3 regions of the Sphingomonas sp. NY01 genome follow, and region 2 is predicted to be linked to each of the others. Evidence: riboswitches for the same ligand, from Rfam matches in the RefSeq annotation. Region 2 holds a riboswitch; each other region holds the start of a gene.

Region 1 (10,232 bases), on a different replicon from region 2:
GGGTGCGCAGCTCCTCCGAATAGGCGGCCTCCGAGGTGAGAAAGGCCATGAAGCGGACATTGTCGGGCGACAGGCAGAAGCCAAAGAAATGGCGCGAGGCGCGCTTCAGCGAGGCGAGGGGATTTTCCGCGCCGTCGCCCTCGACGAACGCCTCGGCCAGTCGCTCAAGGTCGCGCGTCACTACCGCATCGAGGAGCGCCATCTTGCCGGGATAGCGGCGATAGATGGTGTGCTTGCTGACGCCGACGGCAGCGGCGATCTCCTCCATCGAGGTGCCGTCGATGCCGCGGCAGCAAAAGGCCTCGCGCGCGCCGGTGAGGACCAGGTCGTTGATCTGCTGCGCCTGTTCGCGGGTGGGTCGTCCGGTGGTGCGTTTGTCGGTGGGCATGATCTTCTTTTGCGGGCGGGGTCGCGCACGTCAAATATCGGGCGGCTGCAGGCGCAGCGCCAGACCGGCGGCGACGAAATAGGCACGCTCCACCACCGCGGCCACCGCCTGGTTGAGCCGGCCGGCCTCGTCGCGAAAGGTGCGGCCGAGCGGGGTTTCGGGGACGAGGCCGAGCCCCACCTCGTTGGAGACGAGGAACAGCGGCGCGCGCGCTTCGCCGATCGCGGCGAGCAGGTCGGCGCGGGCGGCAGCGACGTCGTGATCGCCGAGCATGACGTTGGTCAGCCACAGGGTCAGGCAATCGACCAGGATCGCACCGCCCACGGCCTCGCGGATCGCCGCGGGCAGCGCGACCGGGCAGTCGATCGTCGTCCAGCGCGCGTCGCGATCGGCACGGTGCCGGGCGATGCGCTCCGCCATCTCGTCGTCGAACGCCTGGCCCGTCGCGCAGTAGATCAGCGGCGCGGCGAAGCGCTCCGCCGCGGTCTGGGCCAGCTGGCTCTTGCCCGAGCGGGCACCCCCGAGGAACAACGTCGTCGCCATCTTGCCCCCGTGCCCGCCCCCGCCTAAGGGCGCAAGCGTGACAGGTTCCCGGAGACGGGATGAAAAGGGAATTCGGAAGCGACGCCCGGACCGGGCCGGCGTGATCCGAAGCTGCCCCCGCAACTGTGACCGGCGAGCCTCGCCCATCCCCATGCCACTGGAGTTGATCCGGGAAGGCCGGGCGCGGCGCTGACCCGGGAGCCAGGAGACCTGCCTGTCGCGGTCTGTCCTTCGCGCGGACGGGGTGTGCCGGGCGATCGAGGAATGATCCTCGCGTGACGACGTCTTTGGGGGCGTGGGTGCAGCGGGGCTTGTTCGGCGCCGCCCGTGCGCGTGCCCCCTGTTGCGAACGCGAAGGGGGAAACAAGAGCTGTGACGATTCGATATCTATTGGCGGCGCCGGTGCTGCTCGCCGCGCTGCCGGCCTGGGGCCAGAGCGCGCAGTCCAATGCCGGACTGGAACAGGTGCAGGGCGCCGACGACCGCATCGTGGTGACGGCCAACCGCGCCGCGCAACCGATCGACCGGGTGGGCCAGGCGATAAGCGTGCTGGACACCGCCGAGATCACGCGGCGCCAGTCGGTGGCGGTGGCCGACCTGCTGCGCCAGACGCCCGGCGTGACCATCGCCCGCAACGGCGGGATCGGCACGCAGACCGGGGTCAGCATCCGCGGTGCGGAAACCGACCAGACGGTGGCACTGATCGACGGCATCAAGCTGAACGATCCGTCGGCGCCCGGCGGCGGGTTCAACTTCGGCGGATTGCTGGTGGGGAATATCGCGCGGATCGAGGTGCTGCGGGGTGCGCAGTCGGTGCTGTGGGGCAGCCAGGCGATCGGCGGTGTGGTGAACCTGATCACGCGGCAGCCGACCGAGGCACTGTCGGTCAACGCGCGCGCGGAAGGGGGCTGGCGCGATACGGGGCAGGTGTTCGCGAACGTGTCGGGCAAGGCGGGGCCGGTCGCGGCGAGCCTTGGCGGCGGGTATTTCACCAGCGACGGCCTGTCCGCCTTTGCCGGCGGGACCGAGCGCGACGGATATCGCAACTACGGCGCCAATGGCAGCGTGACGGTGGACGTTGCCACCAACCTGTCGCTGGACCTGCGCGGATTCTATTCGGATGGCCGGACGGAGATTGACGGCTTTCCCGCACCCGCCTTCACCTTTGGCGATACGCGCGAATATGGCACGTCGAAGCAGTTCGTCGGCTATGGCGGCGCGAACTTGGCGCTGTTCGACGGGCGGCTGCGCAACCGGCTGGGCTATGCCTATACGCAGACGCGGCGGCGCAACATCGATCCGGACGGGGTGCCGACCGAGACGTTTCGCGGCAATGGCCGCAACGAGCGTATAGAATATCAGGGGCTGCTCGACCTGAGCGACGCGGTGCAGGGCACGTTCGGCGCGGAGCGCGAGGTGACGCGGTTCACCACCACGAGCTTTGGCGGGCCGGAAACGCGCGGGCGGGCGCGGCTGTTCAGCGTCTATGGCCAGTTGGCGGTGACGCCCGTCGCAGGGCTGACCGTGACGGGCGGCGTGCGCCATGACGACCATAACGTGTTCGGCGGCGCGACCACGGTATCGGCCAGCGGCGTCTGGTCGCCCAATGGCGGCAATACGCTGTTCCGGGGCAGCTATTCGGAAGGGTTCAAGGCGCCGACGCTGTACCAGTTGCAGAGCGAATATGGCAACGCGCTGCTCGATCCCGAACGGTCGAAGGGCTGGGACGCGGGCATTACGCAGCGCGCGCTGGACGGTGCGATCGAGGCGAGTGCGACATGGTTCCACCGCACCTCGCGCGACCTGATCACCTTCGTGTCGTGCGCCGCGCCGCTTTCCGGCATCTGTGCGGGGCGGCCGTTCGGTACCTATGACAATGTCGCGCGGGCACGGTCACAGGGGCTGGAGTTCACCCTGGCGCTGGTGCCGGTCGAGGCGTTGCGGCTGAGTGCGGCCTATACCTATCTGGACGCCGAGGATCGCTCGGCGGGCACCGCCGGTTTCGGGCGGCGGCTGGCCCGGCGGCCGGATCACAGCGTGACGGTGAATGCCGATTACCGCTGGGCGTTCGGGCTGGAGACGGGGGCGACGGTGACGAGTGTCGGCGACAGCTTCAACGATGCGGCCAATGTTCGCCGGCTCGATGGGTACACGCTGGTCGACCTGCGCGCATCGATGCCGGTGACGGGCAATCTGGCCGTCTATGGCCGGATCGAGAACCTGTTCGACGAACGCTACCAGACGGTGCTCGATTACGGTCAGCAGGGGCGGGCGGGGTTTGTAGGCGTGCGGGTGGCGTATTGAGGCGATGATCGGCGCGGGGGATCTGGCACCGTTCTACGTGCATGGCGGCCGGGTGGCGGAGGCGCGGGCTGTGTTCGGGGGCGAGGACTGGATCGACCTGTCGACGGGGATCGCGCCGCGGGCCTATCCGGTGGCGGAAACCGGGCTGGCGTGCCTGCCGGAGAGCGGGGCGGTGGCGGCGCTGGAGGCGGCGGCGGCGCGCGCGTTCGGGGTGCCCGGCGCGCGCGCGGTGGTGGCGGTGCCGGGGACGGACCTGGCGATGCGGCTGCTGGCGCTGCTGATGCCGGGGGAGCGTCCGGCGGTGGTGGTGCCGGGCTATGGCGGGCACCGGGCCGCGTGGCCGGCGGCGGTGCCGATCGCGTGGGAGGCGCTGGGGCAGGGCGGCCACGACCTGACCATACTTGCCAGCCCTGCCAACCCCGACGGCCGGCGGCTGGACCCGGTGAGCGCCCGCGACCTGCTGGCGCGCGGCATGCTGGTGGTGGACGAGGCCTATGCCGACCCGGCGCCGGGGCTGGCGGCGATGGATGACGCGGGGCTGGTGGTGCTGCGGTCGTTCGGCAAATTCTATGGGTTGCCGGGGGTGAGGCTGGGCTTCGTCATCGCGGCGCCGGCGCTGGCGGACGCCTTGCGGGCGTTGCTGGGGGACTGGCCGGTGAGCGGGCCGGCGGTGACGATCGGGACGCAGGCCTATGGCGACACGGCGTGGCAGGTGGAGCAGGTGCGCAGGATCGGGGATGCGGCGGTGGCGCTGGATGCGGTACTGGATGCAGCCGGGTTCGCGGTGTCGGGGCGGGCGGGGTTGTTCCGGCTGGTCGCGGTACCCGGTGCCGGGCGCCTGTTCCGCCATCTGGCCGAGCGTGCGATCCTGGTGCGGCCGCTGGCCGACCAGCCGGACCGGTTGCGCATCGGCCTGCCCGGAGACGCGGCCGCGGTGCGGCGACTGGCCGACGCGTTACAGGAGTTCAAGCGATGACCGATACGCCCGAGGACTATGCCCGCCACAACGCCAAGATGAAGCGGATGCAGGCGGCGCGCGAGAAGATGCAGGCCAGGCGCACGCTGGAGCGCGGCCTGTTGATCGTCCATACCGGCAACGGCAAGGGCAAGTCGTCCTCCGCTTTCGGCATGGCGATCCGCAGCATCGGCTGGGGCATGAAGGTCGCCATCCTGCAATATGTGAAGGGCAAGTGGGAGACGGGGGAGCGCAACTTCTTCGAAGCGCATCCCGATCTCGCCACCTTCGAGGTGATGGGCGAAGGCTTCACCTGGGACACGCAGGACCGCGAGCAGGATATCCGCGCGGCGCGCGCGGCGTGGGAACGGTCCAAGGCGATGATCCTCGACCCCGAGATCGACTTCGTGATCCTGGACGAACTGAACATCGTGTTGCGCGACGGGACGTTGCCGGCGGACGAGATCGTCGCGTTCCTGAAGGACCGGCCGCTGACCAAGCATATCTGCGTCACCGGGCGCCATGCCAAGCCCGAACTGCTGGAGATCGCCGATCTGGTGACCGAGTTCGGCGAGGTGAAACATCCCTACAACGCAGGCTTCAAGGCGCAGAAGGGCGTCGAATATTGAGCATGGCGCGCGCGATCGGCGCGGCGACGTGCCTGATGACGGTGTCGGCGGCGCCGGTGCCGGTGCCGGGGACCTTGCGCATCGTGTCGATCAATCCGTGCATCGATGCGATCCTGATGCGCATCGCCGATCCCGCCGAGATCGCCGGGATCAGCCATTATTCGCAGGATGCGCGCGCCTCCTCCATCCCGCTGGACCTCGCGCGGCGCTTTCACGCGACCTCGGGCACCGCGGAGGAGGTGGTGGCGCTGCGCCCCGATCTGGTGCTGAGCGGCCCCCATGTCGCGCCCTCCACGATCGCGGCGTTGAAGCGGATGAAGATCCGGCTGGTGCAATATCCGGTACCCGACAGCGTGGACGAAAGCGTGGCGCAGGTGCGCGAGATGGCCGCCGCGATCGGCCATGCCGACCGGGGCGCGCGTCTGGCGGGGGCGATCACGGCGGCGGCGCGGCCGGTGGCGGGGGTAAAGGTGCCGGCGCTGATCTGGCAGGGTGGCGGACTGGTGCCGGGAGCGGGAACCCTGTCCGACGACCTGTTGGCGCGCAGCGGGTTCCGCAACATGAGCGCGGCCTATGGCCTGAAGAAATGGGACGTGTTGCCGCTGGAATATCTGGTGGCGCGACCGCCGCGGGTGTTGCTGTCGGTGGGCACGGCGGAGGCCGGCGGCGACCGGCTGGCGCGGCATCCGGCGGTGCGGCGGCTGGGCGAGCGGATCACGGTGGCGCCCTATCCGGCGCGGCTGATGAATTGCGGCGGGCCGACGATCGTCGCAGCGATGGCGCGGTTGCGTGCGGTGCGGAAAGGTTTGGGGCGATGAAGCGGTTGAGCCTGTTTCTGCTGCTGGCGTTGATCGCGGCGGCGTTGCTGTCGGTGGCGGCGGGCAAGGTCTGGGTGCCGTGGGGCGCATGGACCGCGGACGATCCGCGCGGGATCATCATCGCCGAGTTGCGCCTGCCGCGCACCGTGCTGGCGATGGCGGTCGGCGCGGCGCTCGGCCTGTCGGGTGCGGTGATGCAAGGCTATCTGCGCAACCCGCTGGCCGATCCGGGGCTGTTCGGCGTATCGTCCGGCGCGGCGCTGGGGGCGGTCTTGTCGCTGTTCTTCGGCTATGCGGCGCAGGCGTGGTTGCTGCCGGGCTTCGCGCTGGCCGGGGCAGGCGTGACAATGGCGCTGCTCGCGCTGATCGCCGGGCGGTCGGGCAGCCTGATCCTGTTCACGCTGGCGGGCATGATCCTGACCAGCATCGCGGGATCGCTGACGACGCTGGCGATCAGCCTGGCGCCGACGCCGTTCGTCGCCAGCGAGATCGTCACCTGGCTGATCGGCGCGCTGACCGACCGGAGCTGGGACGACGTCAAGGTCGCGCTGCCGCTGATCGCAGGCGGGATCGCGGTGCTGGCGACGACGGCGCGGTCGCTGGATGCGCTGACGCTGGGCGAGGCGGCGGCACGGTCGATCGGGGTCGATCCCCGGCGGCTGCAACTGGCGGTGATCGCGGGCACCGCGCTGACCGTGGGGGCGAGCGTGGCGACGGCCGGGGTGATCGGCTTTGTCGGGCTGATGGTGCCGCATCTGGTGCGGCCGCTGGCGGGCAATCGCCCCTCGGCGATCCTGCTGCCCTCCGCGCTGGGCGGGGCGCTGCTGGTGACGGTGGCCGACAGTCTGGTGCGGATCGCGCCGACGGTCAGCGAACTGAGGCTGGGGGTGGCGATGTCGATGCTGGGCGGGCCGTTCTTCCTGTATCTGCTGATCCGCATGCGGCGGGGGCTGGCATGAGCGTGCTGGCGATCGAGGGCGTCTCGCTGGCGCTGGGCGGCAATCCGGTGCTGCATGAGGTGTCGTTCGCGTTTGCACAGGGGCGCGTGACCGCGCTGCTGGGGCCGAACGGGGCGGGCAAGAGCAGCCTGTTGTCCTGCGTGGCGGGGTTGCGGCGGCCGGATGCGGGCCGCGTGACGCTGGACGGCAACGGGGTGACGGCGCTCGACCGGCGCGAGCGGGGACGGCGGATCGGGCTGCTGCCGCAAGACGGCGATGTGCACTGGAACATCGACGTGGCGACGCTGGTCGCGTTGGGTCGCCTGCCGCATCGGGGGCGCTGGGGCGAGACCGATGCCGACCGCGCGGCGGTGGCGCGGGCGATGGCCGAGACCGATGTGGAGCATCTGGCCCGGCGCGGCGTCGAACGCCTGTCGGGCGGGGAGCGGGGGCGCGCGCTGCTGGCGCGGGTGCTGGCGGGGGAGCCGGACTGGCTGCTGGCCGACGAGCCGCTGGCGAGCCTGGACCCGGCGCATCAACTGGACGTGCTGGCGCGGCTGCGCGCCGTGGCGGATGCCGGGCGCGGCGTGGTGGTGGTGCTGCACGACCTGCATCTGGCGGGACGGATCGCCGATGATGTGGTGCTGCTGAACCGGGGGCGGGTCGTTGCGGCGGGAGCGGCGGAGGCGGTGCTGACCGCGCCGCTGATCGCCCGGACCTATGGTGTCGCGGTGGAAATCGGGCGGACACCGGGCGGACACCGCTTCATCCTGCCGACCGCGCGCGCATGAACCAGGCGGCGGCGCTGCTGGCGATCCTGATGCTGGAGGCGGTGCTGGGCTATCCGCGGCGGTGGCGGCATCCGGTGGAGGCGGTGGGGGCACTGATCGCGGCGTTCGAGCGGCGTTGGCGGCGGCATCGCCGGATCGGGGGCGTGGTGTTGCTGGCGGTGCTGATCGGGCTGGCGATCGCGGCCGGGCTGGCGATCGGGATGCTCGGGTGGGTCGCGGTCATACTGGCGGGCACGACGGGGTTGGCGCAGCGAAGCCTTCACGACCATGTTTCGGCGGTGGCGACCCCCCTTGCGGCGGGCGATCTGGTGGCGGCGCGCGGCGCGGTGGCGATGATCGTCGGGCGCGATACCGACACGCTGGACGAGGGCGGGGTGGCGACGGCGGCGATCGAGAGCCTGGCGGAGAGTTTCTGCGACGGGGTGGTGGCGCCGGCCTTCTGGTTCCTGATCGGCGGTTTGCCGGGGCTGTTCGTGGCCAAGGCGATCAACACCGCGGACAGCATGGTGGGGCATCGCACCGAAAGGCTGGCGGCGTTCGGATGGGCGAGTGCGAAGGCCGATGATGTGATCAACTGGTTGCCGGCGCAGATCGCGGGGTTGCTGATCTGTCTGGTCGGGCGGGGCGGATGGCGGGTGATGCTGCGCGATGCGGGCAAACATGCCTCGCCCAATGGCGGTTGGCCGGAGAGCGCGATGGCCGGCGTGCTGGGGCGGCGGCTGGGCGGGCCGGTATGCTATGATGGCGAGCCGGCGATGCGGGCGGTGCTGGGCGAGGGGGCGGTGCCGGATGCGGGCGATCTGAGGCGGGCGCTGCGCGTCTATCGCGGCGCGTGCCTGATGATGTGGATGCTGGTGGGGGTGATCGCTTGGGCGCGGTGATGCTGCAGGGGACGGGGTCGGACGTGGGCAAGTCGGTGCTGGTCGCCGGGCTGTGCCGGCTCTTTGCCAACCGGGGGCTGAAGGTCCGGCCGTTCAAGCCGCAGAACATGTCGAACAATGCGGCGGTCGCCGCGGATGGCGGCGAGATCGGGCGGGCGCAGGCGTTGCAGGCGATCGCCGCGCGCACGCCGCCGACGACGGACATGAACCCGGTGCTGATGAAGCCGCAGTCCGACCGGACGTCGCAACTGGTGGTGCAGGGGCGGGTCGCGGGCGTGGTGCAGGCGGGGCGCTGGCGCGAGGCGAAGGCGGGGCTGATGACGCCGGTACTGGCGTCCTATCGCCGGTTGCGCGGGCAAGCCGATCTGGTGATCGTGGAGGGGGCGGGAAGTCCGGCGGAGATCAACCTGCGCGACGGTGACATCGCCAATATGGGCTTTGCGCGCGCGGCGGGCGTGCCGGTGGTGCTGGTGGGCGATATCGACCGGGGCGGGGTGATCGCATCGCTGGTCGGCACGCGCGCGGTGCTGGACGAGGCGGACGGGGCGATGGTACGCGGGTTTCTGATCAACAAGTTCCGCGGCGACCCGGCGCTGTTCGCAGACGGCATGGCGGCGATCGAGACGCGGACCGGGTGGGAGGCGCTGGGGCTGGTGCCGTGGCTGAACGCGGCGGCGCGGTTGCCGGCGGAGGATGCGGTGGCGCTCGACCGGATGGGCGGGGGTCAGGGGGTGGTGATCGCGGTGCCGATGTTGTCGCGGATCGCCAATTTCGACGATTTCGATGCGCTGGCGAGCGAGCCGGGCGTGCGGCTGGCGATGATCCCGCCGGGGCAGCCTTTGCCGGCCGATGCGGCGCTGGTGATCCTGCCGGGGAGCAAGGCGACGATCGCAGACCTGGCGTTCCTGCGCGCGCAGGGGTGGGACGTGGACCTGTTCGCGCATGTCCGGCGTGGCGGCCGGGTGCTGGGGATTTGCGGCGGATATCAGATGCTGGGGCGGCGGGTGTCCGATCCGGAGGGGATCGAGGGTGCGGCGGACAGCGTCGCGGGACTGGGCCTGTTGCCGGTGGAAACCGAACTCGGCCGCGACAAGCGGGTGCGGGCGGTGACGGGCACGCTGCACGGCGGCGGGGGCGACTTTGCCGGGTACGAGATCCATGCCGGGGTGACGCGGGTGGACGCGGGAACGCCGCCGCTGCTTCGCTTCGAGGATGGCGGCGTCGATGGCGCGACCGCTGAGGATGGGCGGATCGCGGGCTGTTACGTCCATGGGCTGTTCGACCGGGTGGGCGCGCGGGGGCATTGGCTGGAGGTGATCGGGGCGGTGTCGGACGGGTGGGACCGGAGCGAGGCGATCGATGCGGCGCTGGATGCGATCGCGGGGGAACTGGAGGCGGTGGTGGCGGTGGAGCGGATATTGGCGCTGGCGGGGAAGGCGGCATGATCGCCGAGGCGGAGGTGCGCGCGCATCTGGACGCGCTGGCCAAGCCGCGGGGCGCCATGGGCCGGCTGGAGGATGTGGCGGTGCGGCTGGCGCTGAGCCAGGGGCGGATCGATCCGGAGACCCGGCCGCGCCGCCTGGTGTTGTTCGCGGGCGACCATGGCTGTGTGGACGATGGCGTGTCGGCCTGGCCCTCGGCGGTGACGGGGGTGATGGTCGGGGCGATCCTGAGCGGCCGGGCGACGAGCAATGCGCTGGCGGCCGCGCAGGACTGTGCGCTCAGGCTGGTGGATGTCGGTGTGGCGGGGCCGCGCACCACCGATGGGCCGGCCTTTTTCCGCGATGCGCGGGTCGGTGACGGGACGGCGAGCCTTGCGCGGGGGCCTGCGATGTCGATCGACGCGTTCGAGGCGGCATGGGCGGTGGGCGCCGAGGAGGCGCGCCGCGCGGTCGGTGAAGGCGCGGCGGTGCTGATCGCGGGCGAGATGGGGATCGGGAATACGACGCCGGCGGCGTGCCTGACCGCGCTCATTACGGGGATCG
Region 2 (10,232 bases):
CGATCTGGTCAGCGACTATACCAACCTGGAACTCGCCAGCACCGTCGCGACGATGGAGACGTTCCAGAAAATCTATCGTCCAGAAATCTACAACGCCAATTCTGTGGCGGCGGAGCATTATCAGCCGAGCCTGAGGTATCAGGACTATTCGCTGACCCGCATAGTCTACGATCGTGAAGAGCGCAGCCGCCTCGCCATTGAGCAGGGCAAATTTGCTGAAGAGCATTTCATCAAGCCGCACGCTGCCGCGCTGCAACGCTGGTCTGCGACCTGCGGCTTCTGATCCCCACGACACAAAGGTATTACTGATGACGACACTATTGCCGACGACGACCGCGGGCAGTCTGCCCAAGCCATCGTGGCTGGCCCAGCCCGAGAGCCTGTGGTCGCCGTGGAAGCTAGAGGGCGAGGAACTGATTGCGGGCAAGCAGGACGCGCTGCGCCTGGCCGTCGACGATCAGCGGCAGGCGGGCATCGACATCCTGGGGGACGGCGAGCAGACGCGGCAGCACTTCGTCACGACGTTCATCGAGCATCTCGACGGCGTCGATTTTGAGAAGCGCGAGACGGTGCGCATCCGCAACCGTTATGACGCCAGCGTGCCTACCGTCGTTGGTGCCGTCTCACGGTCGACGTCTGTGTTCGTCGACGATGCTCGCTTCCTGCGCGCCCAGACCGACCGGCCGATCAAGTGGACACTACCCGGGCCGATGACGATGATCGACACTCTCTACGACGCGCATTACCGGAGCCGCGAGAAGCTGGCATGGGAGTTCGCACGCATTCTCAACGAAGAAGCGCGCGAGCTGGAGGCCGCCGGCGTCGACATCATCCAGTTCGACGAACCCGCCTTCAACGTCTTCTTCGACGAAGCGAACGACTGGGGCATCGCCACGCTAGAGCGCGCGGCCGAGGGACTGAATGCCGAGACCGCCGTCCACATCTGCTATGGCTATGGCATCAAGGCCAATACCGACTGGAAGAAGACGCTCGGCACCGAATGGCGCCAGTATGAGGAAACCTTCCCAAACCTTCAGAAGTCGAAGATCGATATCATCTCGCTCGAATGCCAGAACTCGCGCGTGCCGATGGACCTGATCGAACTCATTCGCGGGAAGAAGGTGATGGTCGGTGCGATCGACGTCGCGACGGACACGATCGAGACACCAGAACAGGTCGCCGACACGCTGCGCAATGCGCTGCGCTTCGTCGACGCCGACAAGCTCTTGCCCGCCACAAACTGCGGCATGGCGCCGCTGTCGCGCAACGTCGCGCGAGGTAAGCTATGGGCGCTGGGTGCCGGGGCCGAAATCGTGCGGCGAGAAATAATTGGTTGATCACGACGGCGTTGGATCACCAGCGCGGGACGGGGTCCCACGCTGGCGATCCCCTCCGCCAGCTTAAAAATTGACCCTGGTGCCCAGACGCAAGGTCCGTGGCTCGACCACGCGGCTCAAGCGCCCATCGGTCGGTCCTGATGTATCGAAGGCGGGGATATACGACTCGTAGAAATAGGCGATGTCCTTGTCGCGGCTGTTCAGGATGTTGAGCACTTCGCCATATACCTCGAACCGGTCGATCTTGCGGGCCGCCCGGACGTTGACGACCGTGCTTCCGGAATCGCGAACACTGTTGTCCTCGATCAGGGGATAGGGGCCGAGGTGACGTACGCGGACGCTCGCCTCCCATGGATCGAGCACCAGCGCGATGCCCGCCGATGCCGCGTTCTCAAAGGCATTGGGAATGCGATCGCCATTGTCATAGCGTGACCGGCTTGCCGTGTAGTTTCCGTCGAGCGCAAGCCAAGGCTTCGGCCGCCAGAACGCAACCAGCTCATAGCCGCGCCGCTTGCTGGCACCAGTCGGCTCCACCGCGTTGGAATCGCCCACGAAGCGGAGTTCACTGCCCACATCGAGCCACCAATAGGTCGCAGTCAGCGAAAAGCCGGGCAACTGCCAGCGCGCGCCGAGTTCGCGGCCGTCCCCGCGCACCAGCACAGGCACCGGAGTCTCGACATTGACCGCACCGCGCACGTCGTTCGAGTGAAAGCCGCCCCCCAATTGGCATAGAATTCGAGGCGATCGGTCGGCGAATAGGCCACCGATGCCTTAGGCGACAGGATGGCGTCGTCCCCACTGCCTGCGCCCGCGATCGCCGCAGCTTCGTCGCGCGCCCGCACGGTGTAATGATAATAGTCACCTCGGACCCCGCCTATAAAACGTAGGCCATCGACCGGTGTCCAGGTCATATCGCCGTAGAGAGCAGCCGACGCCTCCTCGACGTGATACCGGCCCAGCGACGACAGGAACGAACGCGCGCTCGTACGATAGACGCCGACGCTTCCGATATGGTCGTAGCGTTCCTCCGTGCCGATCGACACGGCAAGCGCAGGCCCGAGCGTCCAGCGCTTTTCTCCTCGCGCGCCGACGATCCACCGTCTGTCGAACTGGCGGATCTGCGCGCTGGTCCCGTCCGGGTCGGTGTAGGTCGGATTGGAATACATCGACCAGTCGTAGAACTGACCATAGACATTGGCATGCCAGTCGGGCTGGCGCACCGCGATGTTGCCGATAAGCCGCGTCGTTTCACCCCGCGCCGTTGGATCGGGCGAGCAGAACACGTCCTTGCACAGCGCCGTGCCGATGATCCGCTCGGGGATCTGCTCGGTCGGCCGCCAAGTCGCGCGATAGGCGTTGAGCGACGCCTCGACCTGACCCGCACCGGCGGGAGCGATGTATTTCGCAAACCCTGATGCGTGACGCAGATGCTCGGGTTCCTGCCATGGTCCGTCATAGACCTTGGCCTGCGCCACCAGCGTCAGCTTGCCGGAGCCGACATCGTCGATCGTGCCGCCCGCCGCGACCCGGCCATAGCCGTAGGAGCCGCCCTCGATCGACATCCAGGGCCGGGCATAGCCATCGATCGTCGTCATGTAGGCGGCACCAGCCAGGGCGAAGTCGCCGCCATCGGCGCGGTACGGTCCTTTCCGGAAATCTTCGCGCGCGACGATCTCGGGGATCAGCCCATTCAGATCGAGATAGCCCTGTCCATGACCATGCGTCCGCAGGTTCATCTGCACGCCATCGATATAGGTCGTGAAGTCGGAGCCGTGATCCAGATTGAAACCACGTAGGAAATACTGGTTCGCCTTGCCGCTGCCGGAGTGCTGCGCGGCAACCATCCCAGGGACCGCTTCGAGTAGTTCGGCAACGCGAAGCAGCGGCCGAACCAGCAGGTCGGCACCGGCAACGGTGCCTTCGCTCGCCGCGTGCGCTACGCCGATCTTCGCCTCGCCCCGACCGAAGACGACGACTTCGTCGGCTGAAGCCTGTGTTGATCCGGCGTCCGCATCCTTCGTCTGCGCGTTTGCGGGCGTTGCACTGCACGCAATGATCATCGCTGCGCATCCGAGTAACTCTGCGCGTAATTTCAAAACCGTCATGTCCATCCCCCCATGCGCCAAGCGACTTTGGGCAGGGGCGTCCGCTGCGAACGGTCGGCGCGTGTCTACGGCCGGACGCAAACGCCCGCGACACGAACTGATGCGGCCCCCGCCGCTCGTTCGTCGCTCAGACGGAAGAACCGTGCCCCGACCATCCCCTGGGCCAAAGCAAGAGCGACCAGACGCTGGCAGGTCTCCTGGCTCACGGGTCGTCGCTCGACATACGGCCTTCCCGGATCGTTGCCGATGTGGTGGCTGATCCAGTGGCTGCATCCTCCAACGGAAAATGCGATGTACGTCTCGCTCGCCGCTTACAGTTGCAGGGACAGCCTCGGTTTGGGGGAGATTGCCTCCCTTACCGTGTTCCCTTTTAAGCCCCTTTCAGGACACCAGCGCGATCATTGCCCGGCAGGATCTACATCCAGCCCGACGAGAAGCGCGTACCCGTGGCACCGTCAATCTGCAAGATTGCCCATAGCTACCCTATCATGCGATCGGCATTGCCGGACAATCACCCGCCGCAGTGTCCCAAAACACCTATCAAACGGGATATCGAGACACTGGATAAATTCCCATTTCGCGATCCCAATGGGAATCCCCCGGCCGTCTCGCTGGCCGCTCATTTCCCGGCATCCCAAGTTGTTGCCCTATCGGGCCGGGCGGGTGCTAGACCAGCTATGTGTCGGATCAGGACCTCTGCCTAGACGTCCTTTCCAAAATGAACAGGAGTGATGGTGGCGGCACGGGAACACAGGATCGCGATCACGGACGAGGCGCTGCGTGATTTGCGGCGCCGCGTGATTGCAGCGCGCCTGCCCAACCCCATCGATCCTGGCAGCGGCGAGGACGGCACCAGTTTACGGTTGGTGCGGCAATTGGCGGACCGGTGGGCCGATGGATTTGACTGGCGCACGGCCGAGGCACGGCTCAACCGGCTTCCCCAGTTCGTTTCCCGCATCGACGGACTGGACGTTCACTATATCCATCAGCGCGGCGTCGGCCCCGCCCCCATGCCCCTCGTGATCACCCATGGATGGCCGGGATCGTTCATCGAGATGGAGCGTATCCTGCCGCTCCTTACCGACCCGGCGGCGCATGGCGGGCACGCGGCGGACGCGTTCGACGTGGTGGTACCCTCCCTGCCGGGATATGGTTTAAGTCAGGCACCGCGGTCGATTGGCGTGAGCTCCCGGACCATTGCCGACATGTGGGCAAGCCTGATGGCGGAACTGGGCTACGATCGCTACGGAGCGCAGGGTGGTGACATCGGTGCAGGCGTGTCGCTGTGGCTGGCACGGCAGCGGCCGGAGGCGCTGACCGGAGTCCACGTCAATTACATCCCCGGCAGTTTCGCACCCTGCATCGATGACGCGGTCGAGCCCATCACAGCGGACGAGCAAGCATTCCTCGACCGGGCGAGGATATTCGCGGCCGAGCACGGGGCCTATGCGGCGCTGCACGGCACGAGGCCGCAGACCCTCGCCTATGCGCTGTCGGACAGCCCGATCGGGCTTGCCGCATGGATGATCGAAAAGTTCGATGCGTGGAGCGACCACGACGGCGATCTCGAACGCACGATTCCGTTGGACACGATCATCACCAACATCGCCCTGTACTGGTTCTCCGGGACGATCGACGCATCGTTGCGGCTGTATAAGGAAAACAGGCTCAACCCCCTGGCGTTCGCGCGCGGCGAAAGGGTGCAGGTACCGCTGGGCGTGGCGGTCTTCCCGCGCGAGCTGCCGATGCCGCCACGAAGCTGGGTCGAGCGCGTATGCGATGTCCAGCGCTGGAGCGTGATGCACAAGGGCGGGCATTTCGCGGCCCTTGAGCAACCGGCAGCCCTCGCAGAAGAGATTCGCACACTTTTCCGACCGCTTCGCTGACCACCGCGACTGACGCTGCCGTATTGATCTGCGCACTGGCCGGCAACGGCGCGGAAACAAGCCGCATTCCCGCTTTCTCGTAAATCGATCCCAATGAGAATGCCCCGGCCGTCTCGCGTGCCGTTCCTAATCGGGAAAGTAGCTCACGCTCATTCTCACCCCTTGACCCTGACGCAACGTCATCCCGCACAAGCATGGCGTAGCGATTCGGAGTGAGATCATGCGGACAGTCAAACAGGTGGCGAAAGCGTCGGGGGTCAGCGTTCGTGCCCTGCACCATTACGATCATATCGGACTGCTGACGCCAGACATCGGCGAGAACGGCTATCGTTATTACGGGCAGGCGGAGATGCTGCGCCTTCAGCATATCCTGTTCTACCGCGAACTTGGCCTGCCGCTCGCGGAGATTGCCCGCATCCTTGATGATCCTGCCTTCGACACGCGCGCTGCGTTGCTCGATCTGCGCCGCCGGATCGATGAAGAGATCGCCCAGCGCCGCGATCTGGCGCAGACGATCGACCGGACGCTGGCGTCACTCGATGCCGACAAGGCGTTGGACGACCATCGCCTCTTCTACGGTGTCTCGGCCGAGAAGCAGGCCCAATGGGAAGCAGAGATCGTGGCCCGCTTCGGCGATTTGGGCGACGTCGCGGTCCGTGATGCCAAGGCGAGGATGGAGGGCCTGTCACCGGCCCAATTGCTCGACTTCAAGGCGGAGATCGACGCCATCCACGCTGGAATCGTCACGCTGATCGAGGCAGGGGGTACGCCCTCCTCCAATGCGGCGCAGGAACTGGCGGGCCGGCACTATCGCTGGGTGTGTCGTTCGTGGCTTCCCGATGCGGCAGCCTATGCCTCACTCGGCCGGATGTATGTCGATCATGCGGATTTCCGATCGATGTACGACGCCCTGCATCCAGGCATGGCCGTCTTCATGGAGCAGGCGATGGTTTGCCACGCCCAAACCGTCCTTCAGGGGCGCGTGCAATGAACCGCCGCACCGTCCTCGCCACCATCATCGTCGGAGCCACCTGCATGACCGCGAGTAATCTGAAAGCCGCCGCTCCGCAGGAGCGCGATGCGACCGTTACCGTATCGGGTGTCGAGATCGCGTGCCGCATCACGATGCCGCAGGGCATTGTACGCGGCGCGGTGCTTCTCATTCCCGGATCGCTCTACAGCGACGTGGACGGCAATTATCCGTCAATGAACATGCGCCCGCACGCCTATGCCGACCTGGCGCGCCAGCTCGGGAAGCGGGGCTTCACCGTCCTGCGTATGGCCAAGATCGGTCCCGGCACGGGGTCGCGCACGATCGACGCCGACGCCGCCCGCCGGCACATCGACTTTCTGACCCGCGTCGAAGTCGCGCAGGCCGGGCTGGACCTGCTTCGCCGCACCGTCGTGACGCGCCCGCTCCTTGTGGCCGGACATAGCGAGGGTGCCGTGGTGGCATCGCTGCTCGCCGCAGGTCCATCCGGCGCGGTGATCGACGGTGTGGTCAGCCTGTCTGGCCCAGCGTTGCCGATCCTGTCGATCCTGCGTGCGCAGGTCGCAGCCATGTCCCCTCCTGGCGTCACGCCAGACATGACGATGTTCGATCGAACGGCAGCCGCCATACGGGCGGGTCAGGCTCCCTCGGACGAGGCAAAGTCGAATCCGCAAACCGCTATGCTTGCGTCCATGCCCGAGCCGGGACTTGCCTATCTGCGCAGTGCCGATCGCGTCGATCCGGTCGCTGCACTGGCTAAAGTCCAAGCTCCGGTACTGATCGTTCAGGGCGGTCGGGACGATTCCGTCCCGGCAGCGCACGCCGAGATGCTGCGCGCCAGCCGGACGACGCTGCCAACGGAAGTCGCGACATTCCCGAACCTGACACACTTCTACAAGGTCGCCCCACCGGGCTTGTTGCCGATGCAATCAATGGGGTTGGAGACGGAAAGCGATCCGGCCATCGCCGGCGCTATAGCTGTATGGGCCAGCCATCTAGGCCGGTAGATTTTCTCAATTGCTACGTCCGCGACGGCTTTTGGGAAGGTTGTCTGCCTTCCCAAAACTCGATCCCAACGGGAACGCTCCCGCCGTCTCGCTGCCCGTTCGTTTGTGGGAAAGCGAAGTTGATCGGCTCCAGCCTCAGGCCGACGATGCCGAGTACCGGCCTGGTGTGATCCCGAAGTGTCGCTGGAAAGCCGCGATGAACGCGCCGACGCTCCTGTAGCCACAATCCATCGAGACATTCGTCACGCTCTCGCGGTTCGACAAGCCGATCACGGCGTGCAGCAGTCGCGCCTTCTGCCGCCACAGTTCGAGGGTCAGACCGGTTTCGGCGGTAAAGGTGCGTTGAAGCGTTCGGAGGCTGGCGCCGCTCGCGACCGCTAATTGACCAAGGCCCGTGGGATCAGCCGGATCGCTGCGAATGCGATCGGCGAGGCGGAGCGCGCGTGCGTCGCATGGTAGCGGCAGGATGAGGTCTTGGGGTTCGGCCTCAAGCAACAAATCCAAGAGGAAGCTGGCCATGCGGGCGTGCGTCGGCGTGTCTCTCGCCAGCATACCAACCTTGACGATGCGAAGGATCAGCTCCCGCAACAGCGGAACGACCTCGACGACCGTCGGCACGCCAGGAAGACCGATTGCGCGATCTCTCGCGATATAGAGCGTGCGAAGCGATACCTCACCACGCACGACGATGCTGTGGCGGACGCCCGCCGGCAGCCAAATTGCGCGGGTCGGCGGAGTTAGCCAGATCGCGTGATCGCTCCGCACCCACATAGCGCCGGATGTGGCGAACACGAACTGGCCCCAGCTATGCTCATGCCATCCGATCAGCGCTCCACTCCGAAACGTAGCGCCTAACGATCGTACATCGAAGCCGTCATCGTCCAATGGCATACCCCGGCTCGAACTGGATAGCCCCGGCGATGTTGCCTTCGGTGTCGCGGAAGTAGATCAGCTCGCCTACCCCTTCGATCCGGTAGGGCTGCATGACGATCTCACCGCCGGCCGCCTCGATTGCGGCAATCGTGGCCTTGAGGTCGTCCACGCCGAAGCTGGTCTCGAACGTCGCGGACCTCGCGCCGGGAATGATCTCGCGCCGCTCCTGTAACGCACCCTGCACTTCCGGTCCCGCGTTCTTCACTTGGTAGAAATTGGGCGGACCCCACGGGGCAAAGGTCCACTCGAAAGCCTGCTCGTAGAAGCGCTTGGCCCTGGGAACATCGTCGGCGTTAATCGCGAAATGACGAAGCGTAGCCGGCATGTCAGGTCTCCTTGCGACACGGCTTAGCTCAGCTCATGATGGCGCGCTTCCGATAACCTGTCATCCAACTCCTCTCACGCGCCAATCGAGCGGCGCCGGCATGTTTTCCCGATCAACGATCGTTGATCGGGAAAGCCTGCGAGCCGGCTACCAATCGCCCATACCCGACGCACCGGCCCGGTACTCTGCGATCCGCCGGGCCGTAGCTGGCGAGGTCGATGCCGGGAGCTTGTCGAGCGCGAACCACTCGGCTTCTTCGATCTCCATCAAGTTGGCACGTTGTAGCCGGTCCCCGCCCGGCGACCCTGCCCGAGCGACGAAGATCACGATGTGGTCGTCCTTGCTCTCACGTTTGCTGTGGTACACGCCTAGGACACGTTCAATCGAGGCGTTCTCCATGGCGACCTCCTCGGCAAGCTCCCGAGCTATCGCTGCTGCCGTACTCTCGCCCTTCTTCACGCCGCCGCCGGGCAGATACCATTGGTCAGTGTAGGTGTGTCGCACCAGCGCGATCCGGTTATCCCGATCCAGTAGGACAGCCCGCACGCCGATCGTTCGCGGTTTCGTGATGCGCCAAACCGCCCGAGCGGCTTTTCCGACTACCCGGTGGTGCCATGCCATCGCGTGCTCCTGTCAGCCAACTCTACGGCCGGACCATTAGTGCCCGAAAACGATCCCCAACCGGGAAACACGGGCGAGCGACGGCGCATAGCGACAACGCGAACACCCTGTTACGCACCTCCCGCCGTTGCATCATTCTTCAATGATGACGTTCGGCTTCTCCACGTTACTCGATCTTCTGAGTTGGATCGTGGCCATCGCACTAGGTGCGAAGGTCTGACCTGAGCCCTTCGGATTGGTCCATTCTTTGTGAGAAATTCCCGGTTAGGTTTGGCAGGTGCCGGACGAGGGAATCCGCCGATGAAGAAGTCGAGGTTCAGCGAGCAGCAGATAGCGTTCATCCTGAAGCAGGCCGAGGATGGAACGACCGTGGAGGAGGTATGCCGAAAGGCCGGCATATCGATCCAGACCTATTACCGATGGCGCAGCAAATACGGAGGGCTGATGCCGTCGGAGATGAAGCGCCTGAAGGTGCTGGAGGAGGAGAACGTCCGGCTGAAGCGGCTGGTGGCGAACCTCAGCCTGGATAACCCTGTCCTGAGCTTGTCGAAGGGGAAATGCTGCAGGACGTCATCCGCCGAAAAATGTAGGGCCTGGTCGAGCCCGGGAGATCGTCGGCTATTTGCAGGCGAGCTACCAGGTCAGCGAACGGCGAGCCTGCAGCGCGTTTCCGATCAATCGATCGACCCAGCGCTATCAGTCGCGCCGCCTCGATCAGGCCGGCCTCAAGATGCGGATCAAGGAGTTGGCTGCGACCCGTGTTCGCTATGGGTACCGACGCATCCATGTGCTGCTCCGACGGGAGGGCTGGGAGATCAACCACAAGCGCACTCATCGGCTGTATCGTGAGCTCGGGCTGCAGCTGCGCAACAAGACGCCCAAGCGCAAGGTGAAGGCGAAGCTGCGCGATGACCGGACGCCGGCGACGGCACCCAACGAGTGCTGGTCGATGGATTTCCTGTCGGACCAGCTGTTCGACGGTCGCAAGATCCGGGTGCTCTCGATCGTCGACAACTTCACCCGTGTG
Region 3 (10,232 bases), on a different replicon from region 2:
GTAGCGCGGATCGGCCACCGCGATCTCGGTGGTGACGGGATATTCCATCGCGTGTTCGACCGCATCGTCACGCAGCATGCCCTGCACGATGGTGCGGGCATGGCCGGTGCGACCGGCCTTGCGGAAAAAGGCGATGTGACGGCTGCTGCGGATCAGCCGGTCGGCGCGCACGCTCATCAGGTCGGGCGCGCCGGGGCCCAGGCCGACGCCCCAGATGGTGCCGCTCATTCCGCGCGGCTCGCCAATGCGTTGATCGCCGCGACGGTGATCGCGCTGCCGCCCAGTCGGCCGGCGACCGCGACGGACGGCACCGGCGGGGCGGCGAGCAGCGCCTCCTTCGATTCCACCGCGCCGACGAAGCCGACCGGGCAGCCGATGATGGCGGCGGGGCGGGGGCAGGCGGGGTCCTCCAGCATGTTGAGCAGGTGGAAGAGCGCGGTGGGGGCGTTGCCGATCGCGACCAGCGCCCCCGCGAGATGCGGGCGCCACGATTCCAGCGCGGCGGCAGAGCGCGTGGTGCCCATCGTCCGCGCCAGATCGGGGACGGCGGGATCGCGCAGCGTGCAGAGAACGGCGTTGTCGGCGGGCAGGCGGGCGCGGGTCACCCCCTCGCTGACCATGTGCGCGTCGCACAGGATCGGCGCGCCCGCCGCCAGCGCGGCTCGTGCGGCGGCGGCGAAGCCGGGGGTGAAGCGGATATGGTCGGCCAGTTCGACCATGCCGGCGGCGTGGATCATGCGAACGGCGACGGGCTCTTCCTCCGCCGGGAAGCGCGCCAGATCGGCCTCGCGCCGGATGGTGGCGAAGGACTGGCGATAGATGGCGGCGCCATCGGTTTCGTAAGAGTGGGGCATCACTGGGGTCCGAAAAGGGCGAGCACCTGATCCGGCGACAGGCCGGATCGGGGTGGGTGGGCAAGATCGAAGCGGCCGTCGCGGCCGGTGAGGACGATATCGGCCGGGTGGGCGCGGGCGCAGTGCTTGGCGCAGCCGGAGACGTGGAGCGTGCCGGGGACGAGGGGGGCGAGGCGGGTGGCGAGCGCCCGCGTTTCCACGCTGGCCTGCGGACAGGCAGGCGTGCCGGGGCAGGCATCGACATCCATCAGCGGCGAGGGGGCGGTGAGGAAGCCGGGGGCGTCCGTGCCACCCTCGACGATGAGGCGGCGCCAGGGGGTGAGGCGCAGTGCCTCCGCACCGCTGGCGTGGAGAAAGGCGGCAAGCGTGGTGGCGTCGGTGCGGCCGAAGGGGATGCCGCGCACCGCGGGCGCGGGTTGCGGAATGGCGCGGGTGGGGGCGGGGGCGTGCGGCCCGGCGGCCCAGCCGGGCAGGGGCACGGCGTGGCGGGCCATGCGGCGGGCCTGCACACCGCCGGTGGCGAGGAACCAGCGGGCGAGCGCGATCAGCGCGTCGGGGGCTTCGTTCGCGGTGATCGTGCAGCCGGTGGCGCGGCCCTCTGCACGCAGGATCAGGGCGCCGTCACTCGCGCGTTCGATGCGGAAGTCGGCGGGCGTCCGAGTCAGGATCGGGGCGGGACCGGCGTCGATCGCGAAGCCCATCTTGGGCGGCAGGTCGGGCAGGTCGGGCAGGCGACCCAGCAGTGCGGTGGCGATGGCATGGGTGTCGTCGCCCGCCTGCCAGTCGGGGGCGGTGAGGATGGTGCGGCGTGCCTCCATCGCAGGGTCGGCGTCGACCAGATGGTGGTGCTGGAGATCGGACAGGAGGGCGGGCCAGCCCGCCTCGGTCACGCCGCGCAGTTGCAGGTTGGCGCGGTTGGTGAGGTCGATCGTGCCGTTGCCGTGCGTCTGTGCGGCCTGTGCCAGCGCGCGCGCTTGCGTGGCCGTCAGGCGCGACAGGCGCGGGCGGATGCGGACGAGCAGGCCGTCGCCCGCCATCATCGGCCGCCATGCATCGGGGCACCAGCCGCGGATCATAGCCCCGTGTCCAGGGCGGCGGCGATCGAATTGCGGCGGGTGCGCCACAGGCCGGCGGCGTGGAGGGCAGCGAAACGCGCCTCCATCGCGGCGAGGGCCTGCGGATTGGCGGCGGCGAGAAAGGCGCAGACCTGCGGGTCGGCGAGCGTCGCTTCGTAATAACGGTCGAACAGTTCGGGGGCGACGGCGTCCGCCAGGTGCGAAAAGGCGCCGAGATGGTCGAGCGTGGCGGCGATCTCGGCAGCGCCGCGAAAGCCGTGGCGCATCATGCCGGCGATCCAGCCGGGATGCGCGGCGCGGGCATGGACGACGCGGGCGATCTCTTGCGGCAGCGTGCGGGCGCGGATGCGCTCGGGGTCGCGGGCGTCGAGATGGTAGAGCGCAGCCGATCCGCCGGTCAGCGCCCGGGCGGCGGCGAAGCCGGCTTCGTGCGCAGCATAGTCGGCGGCGAGCAGCAGGTCGGTTTCGGGCAGGTCCTGGACGTGGACGAAGCCTTGCGCCGTCTCGACCCGTGCGGCGATGCCGGCGGGGTCGTGCGCGTCGCCCGCGTCGAGCGCGTGGGCGGAGGCGGCGAGCCAGGCGTGGCCGGCGGCGGCGCGCGCCTGTGGCGTGTAGGTCTCGCCGAGGTCGCCGAGGCCGATGCCGTAGCGTCCGGGGGCGGGGCCGTAGACGCGGGGGGTGGCTTCGCGGGCGGTGAAGGGGTTGCGGTCGACGGGTTCGTCGCGAAGGGCGAGCGCGCGGACGGCTTGGCCGAAGAGCTGGATCAGGGTGGGAAAGGCGTCGCGGAACAGGCCGGAGACGCGCAGCGTGACGTCGATGCGGGGGCGGTCGAGCCGGGCGAGGGGCAGGATCTCGAAACCGGTGACGCGGGTGGAGCGGTGGTCCCATACCGGCTCGACGCCGAGCAGGTGGAGCGCCATGGCGAATTCCTCGCCCGCGGTGCGCATCGTGGCGGAGCCCCAGAGATCGACCACCAGGGTGCGCAGCCAGTCGCCCTCGTCCTGGAGATGGCGGCGGACGAGTTCGTCGGCGAGGCGGATGCCCTGCTGGTGCGCGGCGCGCGAGGGGGTGGCGCGCGGGTCGATGGTGTAAAGGTTGCGGCCGGTGGGCAGCACGTCGCTGCGCCCGCGATGGGGCGAGCCGGCGGGGCCGGGGGGGACATGGGCGCCGGCCAGCCCGGCCAGGAGGCCGGCGCGCTCGGCCTGCCCTTGCGGACCGCGGCCATAGACGTGCAGGCCGTCGCCATATTGGCTGTCCTTCACGTCGCAGACGAACGCGTCGATGCTCGCGATGTCGGTGCCCATGGCGAGGCCGGCGGCGGCGGCTTCGTCGGTGATGTCGGTGCGCAGCCGGTCCCGGCGGGCGGGGTCGAGGCCGTCGGCGCTGGCGAATTCGTCGAGCAGCGCCTCCAGCCGGGCGAGGCCGGCGCCGGTGCCGCTGCGGACCAGCGGCGGGGGCGCGTGGCCGAGGGTGACGGCGCCGATGCGGCGCTTGGCCTGCGCGGCCTCGCCCGGATCGTTGACGATGAAGGGGTAGAGGACGGGCAGGTCGCGGACCAGCGCGTCGGGCCAGCACGCGCCCGACAGCGCGACCGCCTTGCCGGGGAGCCATTCCAGGGTGCCGTGGGCGCCGACGTGGATGACGGCGTCGGTGCCGCGGGCGTGGAGCCAGAGGTAGAAGGCGACATAGGCGTGGGACGGGCAGCGCGACAGGTCGTGATAGTCGTCGGCGCGGGTGTCGGGGCGGCCGCGCTCGGGCTGCAGCGCGATCAGGGTGTTGCCGTGGGCGATGGCGGGGAAGTGGAAGGCGTCGCCGGCCGGTTCGCCCCAGCTTGCGAAGAGGTCGTCGCGCAGGGCGGGGGGGAGCGTGGCGAGCGCGGCGCGGTAGTCGGCAAGCGGCCAGCGAATCGTGCGCGTGGCGAGGGCCTGCGCCAGATCGGGGGCGGGGGGCGCGCCGATGTCTTCGAGGATGGCGTGGGTGGAGGCGATGGCGTCGAGGCCGACGGCGTGCGCCATCTGGTGTGCCTTGCCGGGATAGGTGGAGAGGATGATCGCGGTGCGGCGCCGTGTGGCGGGGGTTTGCCCGAGGCGGACGTGCGCGGCGACGCGCGCGGCGATGGCGGGGACGCGTTCGGGGTCGGGGCGGTGGCGGCGGGGGGCGAAGTCGAGCGCGGGGTCGTGAGGGGCGTCCTCCTTGAAGCTGGCGACGCCGACGAAGAGGCGGCCGTCGACCTCGGGCAGGACGATGTGCATGGCGAGGTCGGCGGGGGAGAGGCCGCGGGGGGCGTCGGCCCATGCGGCGTGGGTGGAGGTGGCGAGAGCGACCTGGAAGATCGGGGCGCCCCCTGTGTCGAGGGGGGCGGAAAAGGCGGTGGCGTTGAGGATGGCCGCGGGGGCGAGGTGCGCGATCCAGCGGTGGAGCCAGCCTTGTGCTTCCTCGGCTTTCAGGGAGGGGAGATAGAGGGGGAGGACGGCAAATCCGCGATCCTCCAGCGCCGAGCGAAGTGCGGCGATGGGGGCCATGTCGTCGGCGACGCGATAGGCGCGGTAGAAGAGGATGAGGACGATGGGGGCCTTGGCGGTGAGCGCGAAGGCGGCGGGGCAGGTGGGGTTCCAGGCGCCTACGGGGGGGATGGGAGGTGGGGCTTGTGCTTCGACTTCGCTCAGCACGAACGGGAGGTTGGCGGCTTGTGCCAACAGGTCGAGCGCTTGGCCGGCGGCGGTGGGGCCGCCTTGTTCGCAAAGCCCGGCCAGCGTGCGGAGCAGGGGGACGGGGAGCGTGGAGGCTTTGTCGAGGCGCACATCCTCGCGGCCATCGGCGGGGAGGACGGCAAGCGCGATGCCGTGGTCGCGCGCGATGCGCTCCATCTGCGACAGGCCGTAGCTCCAATAGGAGGGGCCGCCGATCAGGCGGATCAGGATCGCCTTTGCATGTACCGCGGTGCGCTCGACATAGGTGTCGACCGACAGCGGGTGCGCGAGCTGCTCCAGATTGGCGAGGCGCAGCGAAGCGCGCCCCGCCCCCTGCCAGCCGGCGGCAAAGGCACGCAGATCGCTGTCGGAGAAGGAGAGCACCAGCAGGTCGCCGGGGCTTTGCCCCAGATCCCGTGGCACGGCGCCCTCCTCCAGTCCGTGGCTCTCGCGAAAGACGAGATGCATGGCCGGATCAGCCCGCCAGCGCGGTCCGTATCGCGGGCGGGTCGATGCGGTCATGCTCGGCGATGACGACGAGGCGGGTGGCGCGCGCCTCGTCCGCGCGCCACGGCCGGTCATATTGCGTGCGGACGCGGCCGCCCACCGCCTGGACGAGCAGGCGCATCGGCTTGCCCGACACCGCGGCATAGCCCTTCACGCGCAGGATGTCGTGCGAGGCGGCCAGCGCCTCGATCCGGGCGGCGAGCGCGTCGGGCGTGGCGATTTCGGGCAGATCGACGACGATGCTGTCGAAATCCTCATGCTCGTGATCGTCGGCACCGTCATGATGCGAGGGGCGGGCGGCGATGTCGTCCTCGGCGGCGGCGCCGAGACCCAGCACGACCCGCGGATCGATGATGCCGTCGGTCAGCTCGACCACGGGCAGCGGGCGCGGCGCCTGCGCGGCGATGACGGCGCGGGCGGCGGCGAGGCCGCCCGGCCCCGCGAGATCGGCCTTGGTGAGCAGCACGAGATCGGCGCAGGCGAGCTGGTCCTCGAACACCTCGGCCAGCGGGGTTTCGTGGTCGAGGCCGGGGTCGGCGGCGCGCTGTGCGTCGACCGCGGCGAGATCGGATGCGAAACGGCCGGCGGCGACCGCCTCCGCATCCGCCAGCGCGATGACGCCGTCGACGGTGATGCGCGAGCGGATCGCGGGCCAGTCGAATGCTTTCAGGAGCGGCTTGGGCAGCGCGAGGCCGGAGGTTTCGATCAGGATGTGATCGGGGCGTGGGTCGAGCGCGAGCAAGGCTTCGACGGTTGGCACGAAATCGTCGGCGACGGTGCAGCAGATGCAGCCGTTTGCCAGCTCGACGATGTTTTCCGCCGGGCAATCGGGAATGGCGCACCCCTTCAAGATGTCGCCGTCGACGCCGAGCGTGCCGAATTCATTGACCACGACCGCGAGGCGGCGGCCGTTCGCGGCGCGGATCAGGTGGCTGATCAGCGTCGTCTTGCCCGCCCCCAGAAAGCCGGTGACGATGGTGACGGGGACTTTGGATAGATCCGGGGAAAGATCCGGCATGTGCATTCTCCGCCCGCGCCTTGCATCAACGACAAAACGGACGGGGCTTGCCTGACGGCGGGCACGCGGACTCCGGGCGGACGCGGGGCAGGCGTCCGAAGCCACGCACCGGTTGCGACCCCGGCCGCATCCAGTGTCGTCGCTCAGACGGAGAACCGTGCCTTGGCCATCCCCTGGACCCGGGCAAGAGCGACACCGCGCCGGCAGGTCTCCTGGCTCACGGGTCGTCGCGATCGCGGCACGGCCTTCCCGGATCGAAACCCAGTGGCTGCCCCTACAAAGGGGCGTGTGCCGCGCGCTCTCCGCTTACAGTTGCAGGGACAGCCGTGGATTTGCACCACATTCCCATTCAAAGCCCTTGAGGGGCACCGGCGCGCGTCGGGGCGGATGATCCGCCCCGGCCACGGCTTTAGCGGGCGGGTGCGGGGCCGACAACAGGCGTGTCGTCGAACCGCTTCCACCGGTAGATGGCGAAGCTGACCAGCCAGCAGGCGACGAACAGCCCGACGATCGCGAAGCCCAGGCCGTTGAAGCTGCCGCCGAGATCGGTGGCCAGCGTCCACACGCCGCCGCGAAGGTCCAGCTTGTCGGCGATCAGGGCCAGCGTCTCGATCCCGCCGATCGCGATCGCGACGATCGCGGAGACGAGGGTGATGGTGATGTTGTAGTAGAGTTTTCTGATCGGCTTCACGAACGCCCAGCGATAGGCGCCGAGCATCACCACCCCGTCCGCGGTGTCGACCAGCGCCATGCCGGCGGCGAACAGCGCGGGCAGGACGAGGATGGTGGCGATGCTCATGCCATCGGCGGCCTGTGCGGCGGAAAGCCCCAGGATCGCGACCTCGGTCGCGGTGTCGAAGCCGAGCCCGAACAACAGGCCGAGCGGCGCCATGTGCCAGCTTTTGGTGACCAGCCGGAACATCGGCCGGAACAGCCGCGACAATGGCCCGCGCGCGGCGGTGAGCATGTCGAGATCGGCCTCTTCATAGATGCCGCCGGCGCGGACGTGGCGGAAGCTGGCCCAGACCGAGCGCAGGATCAGGAGGTTCATCGCGGCGATGGCGAACAGGAAGGTGGCGGAGATGCCGGTGGCGACGACGCCGCCGACCTGTCCGAACGCCTCGAACCGGGCGAGCGCGTTGGCGGTCAGCGCGACCGCGACGGCGGCGACCAGCACGATGGCGGAATGGCCGAGCGCGAACCAGAAGCCGACGGCGACCGGGCGCTGGCCGTCCTGCATCAGCTTGCGGGTGACGTTGTCGATCGCCGCGATATGGTCGGCATCGACCGCGTGGCGCAGGCCCAGCCCCCAGGCGAGCGCGGCGGTGCCGAGCAGCAGCGCATCGTGGCGGGCGAGCGCAAGCGCCCAGGCCCAGCAGGCGAAATTGGCGAGGATCAGCAGCGCGAACAACGCGGCGATGCGGCGTTTCAACGAGGTATTGGATCGGGTCATGCGGCAATCCGGCGGGCGTCCGACATGACGGGGGCCTGCCACCGGCGCGAACCGGTGGCCGGCGCCGCAGGGCCGGCCGGACGCCATGAGCGGCCGGCCACGCGTCGCCGTGGCGGCCCCCGCCGCCTGGGTGCGCGTCGCTCAACGGACCAGCCGTGCCGCGGCCATCCCCTGGACCGGCGGACAAGAGCGACCTGACGCCGGCAGGTCTCCTGGCTCGCGGGTCACAGCCACGGTGCCGTACCTTCCCAGATCGAACGGTCGACCCGTTCGGTCCAGTGGCTGTGCCCTTGATGGGGCACGTCCGGCACCGCGCTCGCCGCTTACAGTTGCAGGGACAGCCGCGGATTGGGGCGGCTCGACGGCCGCCTTTCACCGTGTTCCCTTTTAAGCCCCTTGTGGGGGCACCGGCGCGATCGGGGGTTGGGGTAGGGGGTGTGGGGGCGGGGGGCAAGCTTCTTCGATCCCTCTCCCCCACGGGGAGAGGGAAGGGGCCCGCTGCCGTCAGGCAGTGGGAAGGGTGAGGGGATGCCGCGGGCGATGCGCTGCTTGGCGGCCCCTCACCCTCCCACCGCTTCGCGGCGGGCCCCTCCCTCTCCCCGGAGGGGAGAGGGGCCACATCGGCAGCGCACGGGCGTCCTGATGCTCCCGGTGGGGAGAGGGTGCTTTTGCGTAAGTGGTTTGCGTCGTGCGCGGTTTGGGGTAGCGAGCGGATATGGCTTCCATGATCGCATGCGATGTCGCGATCGTCGGTGCGGGTCTGGCGGGTAGCCTGGTCGCACTGGCGCTGAAAGGACGGCACCCGGACCTCGACGTCCGGCTGGTCGATGCGGGCGACAGCATCGGCGGCAACCACCTGTGGTCGTTCTTCGGCAGCGATGTCGCGCGCGGCGACCGCTGGATCGTGGAGCGCGCCGTCGCCCATGCCTGGGCCAGCTATGACGTGGCGTTTCCGGCGCATGGCCGGACGATCGCGCAGCCCTATTACTCGATCGAGAGCAGCCGGCTGGACCGGGTGGTGCGCGCCACCCTGCCCGAACAGGCGCTGCTGCTAGGGCGCAAGGCGCTGGGCGTATCGGCGACCGCGGTGGTGCTGGCCGATGGCGACCGGATCGAGGCAAAGGGCGTGATCGACACGCGCGGGACCGGCGACCTGTCCACGCTGGATTGCGGATGGCAGAAATTCGTCGGGCGCGAACTGGCGCTGGCGGCGCCGCACGGGCGCGAGCGGCCGGTGGTGATGGATGCGACGGTGAAGCAGGTGGACGGTTACCGCTTCGTCTACGTCCTGCCCTTCGGGGTCGACCGCATCTTCGTCGAGGACACCTATTATTCGACCTCCGCCGACCTCAACCGCGGGGCGATCGTGCCGCGGCTGGAGCGATATGCCGCGGCAATGGACTGGGACGTCACCGAGGTCGTCCGCGAGGAAGCCGGCGTGTTGCCGGTGGCGATGGGCGGCAATTTCGAGGCCTATTGGCGATCGGGCGGGGCCAAGACGCCCAAGGCCGGGATGCGCGCCGGGCTGTTCCACCCGACCACCGGCTATTCGCTGCCCGATGCGATCCGCACGGCCAGCGCGATCGCGGCGCGGCGCGACTTTGCAGGCGCGGACCTGCACGACCTGACCTATGGTCTGGCGCGCGACGCCTGGGACGCGCGCAAATTCTATCGTATGCTCGACACCATGCTGTTTCGGGCCGCCGAGCCCGAGGAACGCTACCGCGTGCTTGAGCGCTTCTATCGACTGGCGCCCGGCCTTATCGGGCGCTTCTATGCAGGACAATCGACCATGGCCGACAAGGCGCGTATCCTGACCGGCCGGCCGCCGGTGCCGATCGGCCGCGCGATCTCCGCGCTGAGGGGGGCCCGCGCATGAAGACCGCGATCGTCATCGGGTCGGGTTTCGGCGGGCTGGCGCTCGCCATCCGCCTGCAATCGGCGGGCGTGCAGACCACGATCGTGGAGTCGCGCGACAAGCCGGGCGGGCGGGCCTATTACTGGGAACGCGACGGCTTCACCTTCGATGCCGGGCCGACCGTTATCACCGATCCCAACTGCCTGCGCGAGCTGTGGCAATTGACCGGCCGCGAGATGGCGGACGATGTGGTGCTCGATCCGGTCAACCCCTTCTACCGGCTGAACTGGGTCGACGGGACCAATTTCGACTATACCAACGAGGACACGCTGCTGCGCTCCGAGATCGCCAAGCTGGAGCCGGACGATGTTGCCGGGTACCAGCGCTTCCTCGACTATGCGGCGGGCGTGTACCGGGAAGGCTATGAAAAGCTGGGCCATGTCGCGTTCCTCGACTTCGCGTCGATGGTGAAGGCGGCGCCGGCCCTGGCGAAGTACCAAGCGTGGAACTCGGTCTACGCGATGGTGTCCAAGTTCGTGAAGTCGGAGAAGCTGCGCGAGGCCTTGTCCTTCCACACGCTGCTGGTCGGCGGCAATCCGATGACGACGAGCGCGATCTATGCGCTGATCCACAAGCTGGAGCGCGACGGCGGCGTGTGGTTCGCGCGCGGCGGCACCAACCGGCTGGTCGCCGCGATGGTGACGCAGTTCGAGCGGATTGGCGGCGTGGTACGGCTGGGCGATCCCGTCACGCGGATCGAGACGCTGGGTGACCGC

What was found. Region 2 has a riboswitch for cobalamin ahead of NPJ82_RS16905 (TonB-dependent receptor). Riboswitches for the same ligand answer to the same signal wherever they lie in the genome.
Region 1: linked by a shared signal. The riboswitch ahead of NPJ82_RS06205 (TonB-dependent receptor) and the one ahead of NPJ82_RS16905 (TonB-dependent receptor) in region 2 are both predicted to bind cobalamin.
Region 3: linked by a shared signal. The riboswitch ahead of NPJ82_RS01865 (HoxN/HupN/NixA family nickel/cobalt transporter) and the one ahead of NPJ82_RS16905 (TonB-dependent receptor) in region 2 are both predicted to bind cobalamin.

What each region holds. Positions count from the first base shown of each region.
Region 1 is NZ_CP101722.1:1,239,773-1,250,004, forward strand. It holds gene NPJ82_RS06195 (TetR/AcrR family transcriptional regulator) at 1-388, opposite strand, end outside; gene cobU (bifunctional adenosylcobinamide kinase/adenosylcobinamide-phosphate guanylyltransferase) at 419-931, opposite strand; cobalamin riboswitch at 957-1,164, shown strand; gene NPJ82_RS06205 (TonB-dependent receptor) at 1,304-3,235, shown strand; gene NPJ82_RS06210 (aminotransferase class I/II-fold pyridoxal phosphate-dependent enzyme) at 3,240-4,211, shown strand; gene cobO (cob(I)yrinic acid a,c-diamide adenosyltransferase) at 4,208-4,819, shown strand; gene NPJ82_RS06220 (ABC transporter substrate-binding protein) at 4,822-5,637, shown strand; gene NPJ82_RS06225 (iron ABC transporter permease) at 5,634-6,596, shown strand; gene NPJ82_RS06230 (ABC transporter ATP-binding protein) at 6,593-7,366, shown strand; gene cbiB (adenosylcobinamide-phosphate synthase CbiB) at 7,363-8,247, shown strand; gene NPJ82_RS06240 (cobyric acid synthase) at 8,235-9,692, shown strand; gene cobT (nicotinate-nucleotide--dimethylbenzimidazole phosphoribosyltransferase) at 9,689-10,232, shown strand, end outside.
Region 2 is NZ_CP101723.1:210,520-220,751, reverse strand. It holds gene NPJ82_RS16915 (DUF1852 domain-containing protein) at 1-283, shown strand, start outside; gene NPJ82_RS16910 (methionine synthase) at 309-1,337, shown strand; partial or broken gene NPJ82_RS16905 (TonB-dependent receptor) at 1,401-3,397, opposite strand; cobalamin riboswitch at 3,612-3,851, opposite strand; gene NPJ82_RS16900 (epoxide hydrolase family protein) at 4,174-5,328, shown strand; gene NPJ82_RS16895 (MerR family transcriptional regulator) at 5,549-6,319, shown strand; gene NPJ82_RS16890 (alpha/beta fold hydrolase) at 6,316-7,326, shown strand; gene NPJ82_RS16885 (helix-turn-helix transcriptional regulator) at 7,462-8,118, opposite strand; gene NPJ82_RS16880 (VOC family protein) at 8,201-8,584, opposite strand; gene NPJ82_RS16875 (NUDIX domain-containing protein) at 8,732-9,205, opposite strand; partial or broken gene NPJ82_RS16870 (IS3 family transposase) at 9,506-10,232, shown strand, end outside.
Region 3 is NZ_CP101722.1:363,051-373,282, forward strand. It holds gene cobI (precorrin-2 C(20)-methyltransferase) at 1-228, opposite strand, end outside; gene NPJ82_RS01845 (precorrin-8X methylmutase) at 225-854, opposite strand; gene NPJ82_RS01850 (cobalamin biosynthesis protein CobG) at 854-1,930, opposite strand; gene cobN (cobaltochelatase subunit CobN) at 1,927-5,088, opposite strand; gene cobW (cobalamin biosynthesis protein CobW) at 5,096-6,145, opposite strand; cobalamin riboswitch at 6,330-6,533, opposite strand; gene NPJ82_RS01865 (HoxN/HupN/NixA family nickel/cobalt transporter) at 6,555-7,598, opposite strand; cobalamin riboswitch at 7,783-8,025, opposite strand; gene crtY (lycopene beta-cyclase CrtY) at 8,314-9,477, shown strand; gene NPJ82_RS01875 (phytoene desaturase) at 9,474-10,232, shown strand, end outside.